Regions from separate parts of the Polaromonas sp. P4_F4 genome, predicted to be linked through region 2. Evidence: predicted binding sites of a transcription regulator. Region 2 holds the regulator's gene; each other region holds the start of a gene.
The links. Region 2 encodes LexA, which represses DNA repair genes until DNA is damaged. Its sites were predicted from a motif close to ACTGTATNNNNATACAGT; they were not measured.
Positions count from the first base shown of each region.

Region 1: a site for LexA is predicted at 1,112-1,129, ahead of AC1DUR_RS08445 (DNA topoisomerase IV subunit B). Genes of this name have one in related genera too.
Region 3: a site for LexA is predicted at 2,038-2,055, ahead of AC1DUR_RS21300 (DUF4007 family protein). Genes of this name have one in related genera too.
Region 4: a site for LexA is predicted at 1,838-1,855, ahead of recA (recombinase RecA). Genes of this name have one in related genera too.

Region 1 is NZ_JBFUJO010000006.1:26,728-30,545, reverse strand. It holds gene AC1DUR_RS08450 (MFS transporter) at 1-1,017, opposite strand, end outside; gene AC1DUR_RS08445 (DNA topoisomerase IV subunit B) at 1,176-3,155, shown strand; gene AC1DUR_RS08440 (lytic transglycosylase domain-containing protein) at 3,269-3,818, shown strand, end outside.
Region 2 is NZ_JBFUJO010000016.1:113,154-116,971, reverse strand. It holds gene AC1DUR_RS17160 (D-2-hydroxyacid dehydrogenase family protein) at 1-470, opposite strand, end outside; gene AC1DUR_RS17155 (hypothetical protein) at 662-1,030, opposite strand; gene lexA (transcriptional repressor LexA) at 1,180-1,884, opposite strand; gene AC1DUR_RS17145 (asparaginase) at 2,044-2,994, shown strand; gene adk (adenylate kinase) at 3,046-3,702, opposite strand.
Region 3 is NZ_JBFUJO010000025.1:48,975-52,792, forward strand. It holds gene AC1DUR_RS21295 (ATP-binding protein) at 1-950, opposite strand, end outside; gene AC1DUR_RS21300 (DUF4007 family protein) at 943-1,863, opposite strand; gene gph (phosphoglycolate phosphatase) at 2,599-3,315, shown strand.
Region 4 is NZ_JBFUJO010000002.1:243,578-247,395, reverse strand. It holds gene AC1DUR_RS03775 (sensor histidine kinase) at 1-7, shown strand, start outside; gene recX (recombination regulator RecX) at 48-521, opposite strand; gene recA (recombinase RecA) at 646-1,773, opposite strand; gene AC1DUR_RS03760 (MarR family winged helix-turn-helix transcriptional regulator) at 1,960-2,466, shown strand; gene AC1DUR_RS03755 (response regulator) at 2,696-3,370, shown strand; gene AC1DUR_RS03750 (sensor histidine kinase) at 3,613-3,818, shown strand, end outside.

The DNA of each region.
Region 1 (3,818 bases), on a different contig from region 2:
GGTCGGTGGAATGGTCGACAGCCACAGCAAGCCCATCACGCTGGCAAAGATATAAACGCTCATGGGGCTCAACGGGGCGGCCAGGAACACGGCGATGACGATGGCTCGCGACAGGTAAATCGTCGCCAGGATTTTTCGTTTGGCAATTCTCTGGCCCAGCGAACCGGCAACGTAGGTGCCGAACACATTGAAGAGGCCGATCAGGGCCAGCGCATAACTGGCCACCTGGGGCGACAGGCCCTTGTCTTTCAGATAGCTGGGCATGTGCACGCCAATGAATACCACCTGGAAGCCGCAGACGAAGTAGCCGGCCATCAGCAATTGAAAGCTCGGGTACTTGAAGGCTTCCCGCAGTGCCTGCCCGATGGTTTGCTCGCGTTTGGCCGGCTTGCCGCTCGCAAACCCGCTCTCATGCAGCCCCAGCGCCAGGGGCACGATCATCAAAACTGCAATGCTCAGGGCCAGCAGGGCTTCTTTCCAGCCCAGGCTGCTGATCAGGAAACCCTCGACGGGCACCATCAAAAACTGGCCAAACGAGCCTGCGGCCGCTGCCACACCCATGGCCCAGGAGCGCTTGTCCGAGGAAATATTGCGCCCGATGACGCCGTAAATCACCGCGTAGGTGGTGCCTGCCTGCGCCGCGCCAATCAGCACCCCGGCGGTCAGCGTGAACAGCAGGCCCGTGGGCGACAGCGCCATGCCAACGAGGCCCAGGGCGTACAGCAACGCACCACCCACAATCACCCGGAAGGCGCCAAAGCGGTCAGCCGCCATGCCGGCAAAGATGCCAAAAACACCCCAGGCCAGGTTCTGCACGGCAATGGCAAAAGCAAAGGTCTCGCGCGTCCAGCCCTGCGCCTGGGTGATGGGTTGAAGCCAGAGGCCGAAGCCATGGCGTATACCCATGGACAGCGTGACAATCGCCGCGCCGCAGGCCAGCACCTGAAGCATCGACAGGGTTTGGGAAGAAGAGGAAGAGGATGACGCGTCGGGAGTAGGGGCGGTGTTGGAAGCCATGGGCAGACTGTAACGAAAATGTCCACAAGGTGCTGGCGGCCGGGCGGTGCGCCGCGTGGCGGAACCGTCCGGCCCGGCGGGTTCGGTTAGCATGGCTGTATATTTGTACAGTTACTTTTGCGGCCCGGTCTACAATTGCCGCAATTTCCTCATCAGCCATGGCCGACAAACTATCTACCGCAAGCAACGAATATTCCGAAGGCTCGATCCGCGTGCTCAAGGGTCTGGAGCCCGTCAAGCAGCGGCCGGGCATGTATACGCGCACCGACAACCCGCTGCACATCATTCAGGAGGTTCTGGACAACTCGGCCGACGAGGCGCTGGCCGGGTATGGCAAAAAGATCAAGGTCACGCTGCACACCGACGGCTCGGTGAGCGTGGAGGACGACGGGCGCGGCATCCCGTTTGGCCTGCACCCGGAAGAAAAAGCACCGGTGGTCGAGCTGGTGTTCACCCGCCTGCATGCCGGTGGCAAGTTCGACAAGGGCAAGGGCGGCGCCTACAGCTTCTCGGGTGGCCTGCACGGCGTGGGGGTGAGCGTCACCAACGCCTTGTCAAAACGGCTTGAAGTGATGTCTTACCGCGAAGGCATGGTCGCCCGGCTGGTGTTTTCAGGTGGCGATGTCATTGAAAAACTGCAGTTGCGCAAGGCTGTTGAAGGCGACCGAAAATGCGGTACCTCCGTGCGCGCCTGGCCGGACGCCAAATACTTCGAGTCTGCCGCGCTGCCCATGACCGAGTTGACGCATTTGCTGCGCAGCAAGGCCGTGCTGATGCCTGGTGTGACCGTCACGCTGACCAACGAGAAGACCAAAGAAACGCAGACCTGGGCCTACAAGGGCGGCCTGCGCGACTACCTGATGCAGACCCTCACTGCCGATCCGGTGATTCCGATGTTTGAGGGCGAGGGCTTTGCCGATGCCTCGCACGACAGTTTTGCCGAGGGTGAGGGCGCCCAGTGGTGTGTGGCCTTTACCGAAGACGGTCAGCCCATGCGCGAAAGCTACGTCAACCTGATCCCGACCAGTGCCGGCGGTACGCACGAAAGCGGACTGCGCGATGGCTTGTTCACTGCCGTCAAGAGCTTTATCGATTTGCATTCGCTGCTGCCCAAGGGCGTCAAGTTGCTGCCTGAGGATGTGTTTGCCCGGGCCAGTTATGTGCTTTCCGCCAAGGTGCTGGACCCGCAGTTTCAGGGTCAGATCAAGGAACGCCTGAACTCGCGCGATGCGGTGCGGCTGGTGTCGAGCTTTGTGCGCCCCACGCTGGAGCTGTGGCTGAACCAGCATGTCGACTACGGGAGAAAACTGGCCGAACTCGCCATCAAGGCCGCGCAAACCCGCCAGAAGGCCGGCCAGAAGGTTGAAAAACGCAAGGGCTCCGGCGTGGCCGTGCTGCCGGGCAAGCTGACCGATTGTGAAAGCAAGGACCTGGCACACAACGAGGTCTTCCTGGTCGAGGGCGACTCGGCGGGCGGTAGTGCCAAGATGGGGCGCGACAAGGAAAGTCAGGCCATCTTGCCGCTGCGCGGCAAGGTGCTCAATACCTGGGAGGTCGAGCGTGACAGGCTGTTCGCCAATACGGAAATCCACGATATTGCCGTGGCCATCGGCGTCGATCCGCATGGCCCCCATGACACGCCGGACCTGAGCGGCCTGCGCTACGGCAAGGTCTGCATCCTCAGCGACGCCGACGTAGACGGCTCGCACATCCAGGTGCTGTTGCTGACCCTCTTTTTCCGGCACTTCCCCAAACTGATTGAAGCTGGTAATGTGTATGTGGCGCGTCCGCCGCTGTTTCGGGTGGATGCTCCTGCGCGAGGTAAAAAGCCGGCGTCCAAGGTGTATGCCCTGGACGAAGGCGAATTGACCGCCATATTGGACAAGTTGCGCAAGGACGGCGTGCGTGAGAACGCCTGGAGCATCAGCCGCTTCAAGGGGCTGGGCGAAATGAGTGCGGAACAGTTGTGGGAAACCACGCTCAACCCGGACACCCGGCGCCTGCTACCCGTGCAGTTGGGCAATTTTGATTTTCTGCAAACTGAAAATCTGATCACCAAGCTGATGGGTAAAGGCGAGGCTGCGGCGCGACGCGAACTGATGGAGTTGCACGGCGATGCCGTGGAGATCGATATTTGATGAATTTCCCCCTGAAGTTGTTTTCGCTTTTGCACCTGGCATCGGCATCCCGCGTGTTGGCGGGGACGCCGGCGCCGCGTAGCCCTGTCCGCTGGCGCGCGCTGCTGTTGCCCATGCTGGTCATGCTGCTTGCGGGTTTGCACGTCACTCCGGCCCGTGCCGATATCTGGGGCTATGTAGATGCCGGGGGCGTTGCCCACTTTTCGGCGATACGGCTGGATGAGCGCTATGAGCTTTTCTTTCGCGGGGCTGAAAGCTTCAGCGCAGGCAACAATGTTGCCAAAAGCGGCAAGGCAGTCGGCAACGATGCCAACCGGGCCACCGGCGTGGCCGCTGCGCCGCCCAAGCTGCTTGCCTACTTTGATGTGTCTCCCAACTACAAGGCCGTCAAGCACCTGCTGCGCGAAGCTTCCGTCAAGCATGGCATTGACTACGAACTGCTGCAGGCCCTGATCGCCACCGAATCTGGCTTTGACACCCAGGCTGTCTCGCCCAAAGGCGCGGTGGGGCTGATGCAGCTGATCCCGCCGACGGCGGAACGCTATGGCGTCAGGGCTGACAAAAATTCCCCGATCCAGAAAAAGCTGACTGACCCCAAGACGAACATTCGAGCGGGTTCCAGCTACCTGAGCGACCTGATTGCCATGTTCCCCGGCCAACTGG
Region 2 (3,818 bases):
AGTGTCTTGCCCTTGAGAACTGAGCCAATGCCAAAATTGGGCGGCATGGAGGCGGCCTTGAGGCCGGCTTGCTGCCAGGCGCCGTGCTTCAGGTGTGATACGTAGTGGGGAATGCGGCGCATCGCAGCCATCACCAGTGCCCAGGTCAACTCGGCAGGTGCGGTCGGTGACCCAATGCCTTCCGCCACCGCAATGCCGCGCTCGGTGCAGGCTGCAATATCAATATGGCTGCCAACGCGGCCGGTCTGGGCAATCAGCTTGAGTTTGGGCAGTTTTTCAATTACCTGCCTGTTCAGCTGCGTCCGTTCGCGAATCAGCACGATTACATCGGCATCCTTGAGTCGGACGGACAGCTGGCCTATGCCTTTGACCGTGTTGGTGTAGACCTTGGCAGGGTATGCATCCAGTTTGGCCGCGCAGTTCAGTTTTCGCACGGCATCCTGATAGTCATCGAGGATCACAATATTCATGCCGATATTGTGCCTGCAAGATTTTTCTTCCCTCCGAACCGTGGCGCCTGAAAGCCGTCAACTTGTATCGGAAGGAAACCTGTTCCCCATGCCCCTGCAGTTCAGGGGCCGATGAGTGCGCGGCGCCACGGTGCCACGGTGCCGTGGGCTAACGGCCGTGGCAGGCTCAAAGTGTCAAAGGCGCACCGGCTTTACTGGACTGCGGTCTCACGTTGAGCCATGCGCTCGAGTTCTGCACAGACGTCAGACATGCGACCGGATATGACCATGCGGCCAGCGCAAGCGGGGCCGACGGCCGCGTCAAACTCGCGCACCACCTTCAAGCGGCTGGTGGCGGAGGTTTTTGCTGCCGCGGCATGTGCGGCGGCCGCGCACCGCCGGGAGGGAGTGCTGCCAGGCTTGAAGGGCACGGCCAGCTGATGGGGTGTGCGCCGGGTGCGGGCCGGGGCGGAAAACGGGTCTGAAGCGGACTGCGCAGGCACAAACCACGCCGCCAGGGCCTGCATGGGGGCAAGCAAAACCGAGAATACGGGTGAATTTGAAAAACTGACGATTCCCATGATGAACTCCTGAATTAGAGAGGCTTGCGCCCCAATGTTTACAGGCAGGATTTCGGGCTGGCTAAATCGCCAGTGGGGCCGCAACGCCAGGGTGTTGGCCAATCAATGACCAAACGCCCGCCACCTGTCGTGCGACCAGAAAGGGTTGTCTAGATGAGCATGGTGTTGCGGATCAAACCAACCGCGAGGCCCTCGAGCTCGAAGGGTTCGCCGGGCTCGACCACAATGGTTTTGAAATCCGGGTTCTCAGGCAACAATTCAATCAGATGCTTGGTGCGCCGAAAACGCTTGACCGTCACTTCGTCGCCGATACGGGCCACGACAATTTGGCCGTTCCTGGCTTCCTTGGCCTGTTTGACGGCCAGCAGATCGCCGTCCATGATGCCGGCATCCCGCATGCTCATGCCGCGCACCTTGAGCAGGTAATCAGGTTGTCGCTGAAACAGGCTGCTTTCAAAATAATAGGTCTGCTCGATGTGTTCCTGCGCGAGAATCGGGCTGCCAGCAGCAACCCGCCCCACCAGAGGCAGGGCGAGTTGGGCCAGGCTTTGCAACGGCAGGGAAAACTGTTTGACTCTGGACTCATGGATGGAGCGCAAGGTGTCGCTGCGCAGGCGTATGCCGCGCGAAGTGCCGCTGACCAGTTCAATCACGCCTTTGCGGGCCAGGGCTTGCAGGTGCTCTTCAGCGGCGTTGGCGGATTTGAAGCCCAATTCGTTGGCGATTTCGGCGCGGGTTGGCGGAGCGCCGGTGCGGGCGATGGCACTCTGGATCAATTCCAGGATTTGCTGCTGCCGAGCTGTGAGCTTGGGACCTTCGGAGGATAAATGCGGAAATTCGTTCAGGATGCTCATGACCGGGACTCCTTGATTCGTCAGCCTGGATTGGGTTGGATGCACCGGCCCGCTGAGGGATGACCGCGTACCTTGCCTTGTATTTACCTGTTTTAATATCCAGTACCTGTATTTTCATCCAGTTTTTCAAAGAACGCAAGTCCCCTTCTTATCCTTCTTATGAATCGTCAAACCATTGTGATTTTGGGTACCGGCGGCACGATTGCCGGCCGGGCCGCGACCGCCTCGGACAACATCGGCTACACCGCCGCAGAGGTTGGTATTGATCGGCTGGTGGCGGCGATTCCCGGGCTGGCCGAAGCCGGCCCTGTGGTCACCGAGCAGGTTGCGCAGCTCGATAGCAAGGACATGAGCTTTGCCGTGTGGGCGAAGCTGGCCGGGCGCGTCAACCACTTTCTGGCGCAGCCTGATGTCGAGGGGATCGTCATTGTCCACGGCACCGACACGCTGGAAGAAACCGCGTATTTTTTACAGGCGGTGTGCAGCCCCGCCAAGCCGGTGGTGCTGACTTGCGCCATGCGTCCGGCCACGGCCCTGGTACCGGACGGCCCGCAGAACATGCTGGATGCCGTGGCCGTGGCCCGCCACGCCGGCGCCAGGGGCGTGGTGGCCGTATGCGCTGGCACCATCCATACAGCGCGGGACGTGCAGAAGGTGCATCCCTACCGGCTGGACGCCTTCAGTTCGGGCGATGCGGGCCCGCTGGGCTATGTCGAAGAAGGGCGCCTGAGGTTATTGAGGAGTTGGCCTGAAGCTGACGAAAACCGGGCGCCGGACACCCTGAAAATAATAGCGGCCCTGGGCAGCGGGGCTGACTGGCCGCATGTTGAGATCGTCATGAGCCATGCCGGTGCCAGTGGCGCAGTGGTGGAAGCCCTGATGTCGCGGGGAGTGCGGGGCCTGGTTGTCGCCACAACGGGCAACGGCACCATCCATCATGCGCTGGAAGCTGCTTTGCTCCAGGCACAGGCCAGCGGCATCACGGTGGTTCGCGCCACGCGCTGCCCCGACGGCCAGGTGCTGCCCAAGCCGGGGGATCTCATTCCCGATTCAAAGGGGCTCAGCCCGGTGAAGGCGCGGGTGGACCTGATGCTCCGCCTGCTGAGCTGAGGCCCGGTGCATGCCGTTCAGGAGAACGGCCCGATGAGGCTTTGGGCCGCCTCAGCTCGACAGGGCCTTGAAGGCTCTTTCCGTGATTTCATCGACCCCGCCCATGCCGCTGATGGCGCGGTATTTGGGGGCGGCGTGGGGCGAAGTTTTCGCCCAGCTTGAGTAGTACTCCACCAGTGGACGGGTTTGCGCGCTGTAAACCTCCAGCCGCTTGCGCACGGTCTCTTCCTTGTCGTCTTCGCGCTGGATCAGCGGCTCACCGGTGACATCATCCTTGCCTTCGACTTTGGGCGGGTTGTATTTCACGTGGTAGGTGCGGCCCGAGGCCGTGTGCGAGCGGCGCCCGCTCATGCGCTCGATGATGGCTTCAAAAGGCACATCGATTTCAAGCACATAGTCAATCTTCACGCCGGCAGCTTTCATGGCGTCGGCTTGTGGAATGGTGCGGGGAAAACCGTCAAACAGGAAGCCATTGGCGCAGTCGGGCTGGGCAATGCGTTCCTTCACCAGGTTGATGATCAGGTCATCGCTCACGAGCGCGCCGGCGTCCATGACTTTTTTGGCTTCTATGCCTAGCGGGGTTCCTGCCTTGACGGCTGCACGCAGCATGTCACCGGTGGAAATCTGGGGGATGCCGTACTTTTGGCAGATGAAGGTCGCTTGCGTCCCCTTGCCCGCGCCAGGCGCGCCCAACAAAATCAGTCTCATGGATGTCCTCGGATTTTTATGAATTCAGGAAGTCAACCCGGGAGTTCGGCGCGCCGGTATCTCCATGGGCTGCTTGACAGGTGTTGAGGGCTGCCAGCACGTCATGCAAACCTCAC
Region 3 (3,818 bases), on a different contig from region 2:
AATTGCCGCTTGGATATGGGACCGAGAAGGGCGGCCATCGCGGGATGCAACGGCCAGCACAAATTCAGGGCCTCGCCAAAGTCGGCGCCCACAGCGGGTCGGCGGGCTCGGATGGAATCGGCGATGGCGTTGGACGCCTTGAGCATCCAGAACGGGCGCTTGTCCGCGACGATGGCCCGGCCGATGAGCTCCACCACTTCGTCGCTTGCGGCGACTAATGGAATATCGGAGAACCGCCCTTGGACCTTGGACCAATCGTCCCTCGTGTCGATGCCAAGGCGCGTCGCGTATTGGCTGAACGATTGATGCAGTATGCCGACCACGACGATCCTGCCTTTTGAGCGGGAAGCTGCCTCGGCCAATTCCTGGAAGAAATAAACATCGTCACCAACGCCCAGCGCGGCGGCTTCGAGGAACTTGCCCATCTCGTCGATGATGACGAGGACGCCTTCATGCTCTTTGGATTCGGCGGCTTCGCACAGGTCCTCGATAAGCCCGGTGGCAGTGGCCTTTTTGCCTTCATTGCCTAGGCCCAACGCTTTTCGCATGCCCCGCGAGAGCTCTTGGACGACGCTAGCGCGCTTGCCGACGATGGGGATGGCGAGCCAGCCTTTGCGGCAAGGCAACGCTTTGTCAAACGTTGGCTGCGCGTCCAGGCGCAGGACTTCTCGAGCTTTCGCGCGCAGCGCTTTGTTGGGGCCGAGAGCGCTCGCGAGGGCCACGGCCAAGGAGGATTTTCCTCCGCCAAATGGTCCCGTCCACGTGAATGCCCGTTGATTGGTGTCGGCGATTTGCCGGCACATCCCCTCTAGCACTCCCGACGCCGTGCCATGGCAGATGTAGCCATCCAACGCGTCCGGGCGGCCGTAGTCGATGTCGATGCGGATCGAGCGTTGGTAATGCCGAGCGATGCGAACGATGTCGCTGAGTTTGTCGTGCGCCTCAGCCATAAGCTCTTTCGATCATGGCTTCACTGAGGCCGGCCATCTTTTCTTCTTTGCGGTGCACCTGCCTGAGCCCCGCGGTGTCCGTCCATGACAAGGCCCCTTTGGTGAGGGCGTCCAAATTGAGGAGTCTCTCGGCCACGGAATCCTCGTCAAGCTTGAACACTCGTCCGGGGGAGCCTTCGCCATAAGCGATGGACTCGAATGCAAGCGAACTCAGGCCGGGGGCCGCGGTTTTCCAATAATCGAGCAAAGCGTAGGTGAACATGCCGTCGCTGAGGGTGGCCTTGGGGCCGCGACGAAACGCGAAGTGTCCACGGTGCTCCTCATAGATCAAGCCGAGCTCGGCGAGCATCGGCTCAGCGTAGTCCTCGGGAGTGCCACCCGACAGGCGCGGGGCATAGCTGCGAATGCAGGTCTCTATGTCCCTCGACAGCGTGGCGGGCGACAGCTTGCGATTGGCGTCGAGCCGGCGGGCGTATTCCGCTAGCGGTGCCTCAAGCTCTTCGCGGGAGAAGATCGGAGAGGTGACGTGGTTAAAAAGCCAATGCCACGTGGTTGCGCGGTTGCCTTTGCCCGCGAGCCACCAATGCGCATACCAAGCGGTGTTGGGGTTCTCTGAATATGGGTCCAAACCCGCATCGTCAAAGATGGCGATGGCAGTCTTAGTGATTGTGTAGCCGTTGGGAGCGTCATCACGCATTACGTCGCATGCCAACGCCCAATGACGGATCGCAGCCACCATGTTTTTGCCGACACCAAATGAGGAGATGGCATTTTCGTCAGCAAAAACAGTCTTGGGGACAACGTGGCCGACAGACTGCTCGAATGCTTTTTTGAGCCACATCTGACGCAGCGGGAAGGTCTCATGCCCTGAAAAGTGGGCTGTTGGGCCGGCCGTTTTTTTGTTTTTCCCCATAGCGGGATTCTAACTGGAGACCTTCACCAGGCGACGGGTCTGTGACGTCACAAAATGGCTGTGCACACGTCTGCACTGTGCGGAAATAGTAATGCTGAAATCGTCACAAAAATAAGCCTCTCAGCCGATGTTCAGAGGGAAAACGCTTAGTTCAAGTCATTGTGATACTCGATTGCTGTGATTATATACAGTATTCAGCTGGCTATGTTATTAGTAGCTGCAAACCCCTGCGGAGTAAGGAGGGGGATTTGGCCCGTTTTGTGGACATATTTCAGCTTCCTGTGCAAAGCTGCTCGAATGCCGGTGGGCCCAGCAGGCCAAGATGCACGTGGTTGCGGCATCGAGAAACCCGAAAAGGGTCTACGAAGCGGGTCAAGTCCAGTACGGTTGGCTTCCATCGCGTCCAGGGCCAGAGCAATGTCGGCAGTGTTCTTTCCGGAGGCGTATTGATTGCAAACACGGGATGAAGGCCAGGCGAACTAGCGCCTCCTGAGACTTGCTGGCCAGCCAGAAAGCTGCCAGTGGTGAGCGTCAGCAAGCACTGCAAAGCGACCGGGTCAATGGTCATCAACCAGCAGTCCGGTCAACGAATACTGGAACGGCGGTCAGTTTGCACCGGTATTCGCAAAACCATGCCCATTCATCATTCTCGCGTCGAATACGCGGCTGTTGTGAACTCTATTAAGTGCGCTCCGCTTAAGATGAAGCGTTTGTTGTGAACTCTATTACTTTGTTGTGAACTCTATTAAGTTGAACCAGGGCGCCTTTGACGCGGCCATTGTCGATCTGGATGGCACCATGGTGGACACCGTGGGAGACTTTGTGGCCGCGCTCAACCTGATGCTGGCGGATTTTTCCGAGGAGGGCTTCAAGGCACGTCCGCTGGATGCCGCCACGGTGGGCCGCATGGTCGGGAAGGGCTCGGAGCATTTGGTCCGCTCGGTATTGAATCACCTTCGGGTCCAGGAAAGTCAGGCATCTCCAGCTATTAATTCAGCAGCCAATTACGATCGGGCCTATGCGGGCTATCAACGGCACTATGACCGCATCAGTGGCCTGCATTCGGTGGTCTATCCGGGTGTTCCGGAAGGGCTGCGGGGCTTGCAGCGGGCCGGGCTCAAGCTGGCCTGCGTGACCAACAAGCCGGCGGCCTTTGCGCGCCCGCTGCTCAAGCTCAAGGGGTTGGAGGATTTTTTTGCCGAGGTGTTTGGCGGGGATTCGTTCGAGCGCAAGAAGCCTGACCCGCTGCCGCTGCTGAAAACCTGCGAGGCCCTGGGAACCCGACCGGGCCGCACCTTGATGATTGGCGACTCCAGCAATGATGCCCGGGCTGCCCGCGCGGCCGGTTGTCCCGTGGTGCTGGTCACTTACGGCTACAACCACGGCGAGCCGGTGCGTGCCGTGGATGCTGATGGGTTTGTCGACTCGCTGGCGCAGTTGCAATGGCAATAGCAATGGCCGCCATGACGGGTGCGGCCTCGGCCTGAACGGGCGCGCCAACAGCGCGTGCCCCCGGCGGTCCTTCGGGCGGGCTATGCGCCTGAACGGGTGGCACATTCTTGGGCATTCTGCCCCTCGTTGAAGCCTTGCTTGATTGAAGCCTCTCCCGGTGCGCGCCATCGACCCCGGAAAGTGGTCGGGGTGGGTGAAAAGGTAAAAAAACTGTAATCAACGCAATACTTTGTGTTTCGAATATCAGATATTTTTAACATTTTTCCTGTTGCTTCCGACCGCCATCGGGGTATGCCTTCCCGCAATTGGCTCATTTTCACACTTTATTGTCGAGCTTGCTGCGGCTAGCCTGCTGTAAGTCTCGTCCTACATTCACGGTCTCGTTTCAGCCTTTGCGGTGCAACGAGGCTTGTAGGAATGCGCCTACAAACAATTTTCTGAAATCCGCAAACTTTGTGGTGCATGGAAGAAGGTTTGTGACGGTAAAACGAGCACGAAAGCTT
Region 4 (3,818 bases), on a different contig from region 2:
CGGGTAGGCGCCAACACGGCGCCCGCGCCGCCATCTGCATTTAGTTCCTAGTCGTCTTCTGATTGAGAAACGACGCGGCGAATCACGTCACCGCCAAAACCGCGCGCCGCCAGAAAACGCATTTGCCTGGCGCGCCCGGCCGCGTCCAGGGCCGGGCCATCGAACTTCTTGCGCCAGATGTCGCGGGCTCGTTCGAGTTCACCGGCCTTGAGGCTGTCCATCGCCCCGGCCACCACCTCCGCGCCCAGCCCCTTGTTCAGCAGCTCATGGCGTATGCGCGCCGCGCCGTAGCGGCCGGCGCGCCGGTTGATCACCGACTCGACCACCCGCGCCTCGCTGATGAAGTCTTTGGCCTGCAAGTCATCGAGCACCTGCGCCAGTTGGCCCGGCGTTTCTTCGTGGGGTGTGAGCTTGCATTCCAGCTCGGCCCGCGAATGCTCGCGGGCCGCCAGCAAGCGCAGGGCGCGGCCCTTGAGCGAGAGCTTGAAGCCCGTCGGGGCGGCTGGCTTGTCGGAGGTCATGGCTCGGTCGGCAGGCGTGGGGCACGGGTACAAGGCTTGTGGCGGCACGCAGTTGCTATTATTCTCATAGCCCCACATCCGTCACCTTGAGGTCCACGCCTGACTTGCCCTGTAAAAAGCCGGATCAGGCAGCCGCTTTGGCGGGTTTTTCGGCCTTGGCGGCCTTGTCCGGCTTGTCGCCCGTCTCGGCGGCAGCCACGGCGATCAGCGGCACGCCCAGCGACTCGCGCACCTTGTTTTCGATTTCAATCGCGAGGTCCGGGTTCTCCTTGAGGAATTCCCGCGAGTTGTCGCGGCCCTGGCCGATTTTTTCGCCGTTGAAGGCATACCAGGCGCCGGCTTTCTCGACGATGTGGCCGGCCACACCCAGGTCCAGCACCTCGCCCAGGCGGCTGATGCCTTCACCGTACAGGATGTCGAACTCCGCCGTCTTGAAGGGCGACGCCACCTTGTTCTTGACCACCTTGACGCGGGTTTCGTTGCCGATCACCTCTTCGCCTTTCTTGATGGAGCCGATGCGGCGGATGTCCAGACGCACCGACGCGTAGAACTTGAGCGCATTGCCGCCGGTGGTGGTTTCGGGCGAGCCGAACATCACACCGATCTTCATGCGGATCTGGTTGATGAAGATCACCATGCAGTTGGCCTTCTTGATGGTGGCGGTCAGCTTGCGCAGCGCCTGGCTCATCAGGCGGGCCTGCAGGCCGGGCAGTGAGTCGCCCATTTCGCCTTCGAGTTCGGCCTTGGGCGTGAGGGCTGCCACCGAGTCAACCACGATCAGGTCCACCGCGCCTGAGCGGGTCAGCGAATCAACGATTTCCAGCGCCTGCTCGCCAGTGTCGGGCTGGCTGATCAGCAGTTCCTGCAGGTTGACGCCCAGCTTTTGCGCGTACTGGATGTCCAGCGCGTGCTCGGCGTCGACGAAGGCGCAGGTGCCGCCCAGTTTTTGCATTTCGGCAATCACCTGCAAGGTCAGCGTGGTTTTGCCCGACGACTCCGGGCCGTAGATTTCAACCACCCGGCCGCGCGGCAGGCCGCCGACGCCCAAGGCAATGTCCAGACCCAGCGAGCCGGTGGAGACCACCTGGATGTCCTCGATCACCTCGCCAGCACCCAGCTTCATGATGGTGCCTTTGCCGAACTGCTTTTCGATCTGGGCCAGCGCGGCCTGCAGGGCCTTGGCTTTTTCGGTGTTCAGGGCGGCGGTTTGCGCAGGGTTTTGGGCGGGATTCAGCTTGCTGGTCAGTTCCATAAAAAACTCCTTGAAAATCAATAACTTAAAAGAATTCAAACTCTTTGCAGGGTTCCCAGTCGTTTCTGCTTTTAATTACAGCGCTGGATGCATGACCAGTACTTTATGGGCGCTATAAAAATAAGTAAACCATATTTTTAGTCAGTTTCCCTGATCAATTGCACTGCCTTGGGCTACCATACCCGGATGCCCAACATGGATGCCCAGGCGATGACCAGCCCACCCGGTGTCGCCGAACCCGGCTGGCGCCTCACCCACCTGGGGCGCCTGCTCGGCCACGCCCTGCGCCGCTTTGACGAACGCGTGCTGTCACTGATGGCCAGCAATGCGGACGTGCCGCTGGCACTGTCCAATCTGGCGGCGCGCAACCAGGTGGGCGCCGCCCATATCCACATCACGCGGCACCTGGCGGTGGGCGGCTCGCGCCTGACAGACCTGGCGACGAGCGCCGGCATGAGCAAACAGGCCATGGGCGATCTGGTCGACCAGTGCGAGGCCTGGGGGCTGGTCACGCGCCAGCCCGACCCCCATGACAAACGCGCACGCCGCGTGGTGTTCACCGAATCGGGCCTGCTCTGGCTGGATGCCTTCCGGCGCGCGGTGCGCCAGACCGAAGAGGAGTTCCGGCAGGCGGTGGGGGCCGATGTGGCGACGGTGGTAGCGCTGGGGCTGGAGGCGTATGCGGGGGCGTGAATGGTAAGCAGCGATGGCCCTTCCCCGCCTGGGCCAGCAGGGGCCGCGGAACCGGCTCAGCCGGGCCGCAGGCGCAGCGCCCCCTCGGGGGGCAGCGCATTACACGCAGTGAAAAGCGTGGGGGCTCTATTTCGTAAGCAAACCCATGACCGCAAAAGCCTAGAATTTGATGGAGAACCAAAAAACACCGTCCGCAGGCCCTGCCGCGGGCTGATATCTGGAGACAGCCATGCGTATTCTGATTGCCGAAGACGACCAGGTTCTAGCCGATGGCCTGCTGCGCACCCTGCGCGCGTCGGGCGCGGCGGCGGACCATGTAGCGAGCGGCACCGAGGCCGATGCCGCGCTGCTCACCAACACGGAATTTGATTTGCTGATTCTCGACCTGGGCCTGCCGCGCATGCATGGGCTGGAAGTGCTGAAAAGGCTGCGTGCGCGCGGCTCGGCACTGCCGGTGCTGATACTCACCGCGGCCGACAGCGTGGAAGAACGCGTCAAGGGCCTGGACTACGGCGCGGACGACTACATGGCCAAGCCCTTTTCACTGCAGGAACTCGAAGCGCGCGTGCGCGCCCTGACCCGCCGCGGCATGGGCGGCGCCAGCAGCACCATCAAGCACGGCCCGCTGGTCTATGACCAGGCCGGGCGGGTCGCCACCATTGACGGCCAGATGGTGGAGCTGTCGGCGCGCGAACTGGGCCTTCTCGAAGTGCTGCTGCAGCGCGCCGGCCGCCTGGTGAGCAAGGACCAGCTGGTCGAGCGCCTGTGCGAGTGGGGCGAGGAAGTCAGCAACAACGCCATCGAGGTCTATATCCACCGCCTGCGCAAGAAGATTGAAAAAGGGCCGATACGCATTGCGACGGTGCGCGGCCTGGGCTACTGCCTTGAGAAAATCCCAAATTAAATGGTGCCCCCACGTTCGCTCACTGCGTGTAGCTCTCTGCCCCCCGAGGGGGCCGCTGCGCCTGCGGCCCGGCAAAGCCGGTTCCGCGGCCCCGACTTGCAAATTCATGGGTCGCCAACGGTAATCCGCCTTGGCAAGCTCAAGCCGCAGGACCGGCTTTGCCGGACTGCAGGCGGGCGGCCCCCTCGGGGGGCAGCGAACCACACGAAGTGGGGAGCGTGGGGGCAAACAGTCCTGTGGCCCTGAGACTCTTCCAGCGCGAGCGGCGCAGCCTGTTTGGCGAGATCCTCGACTGGATGCTCACGCCGCTGCTGCTGCTGTGGCCGATCAGTCTGGCGCTGACCTGGCTGGTGGCGCAAAACATTGCCGGCAAGCCTTTTGACCGCGCGCTGGAATACAACGTGCAGGCGCTGGCCAAGCTCGTGGTGGTCAGGAACAACCAGGTGCA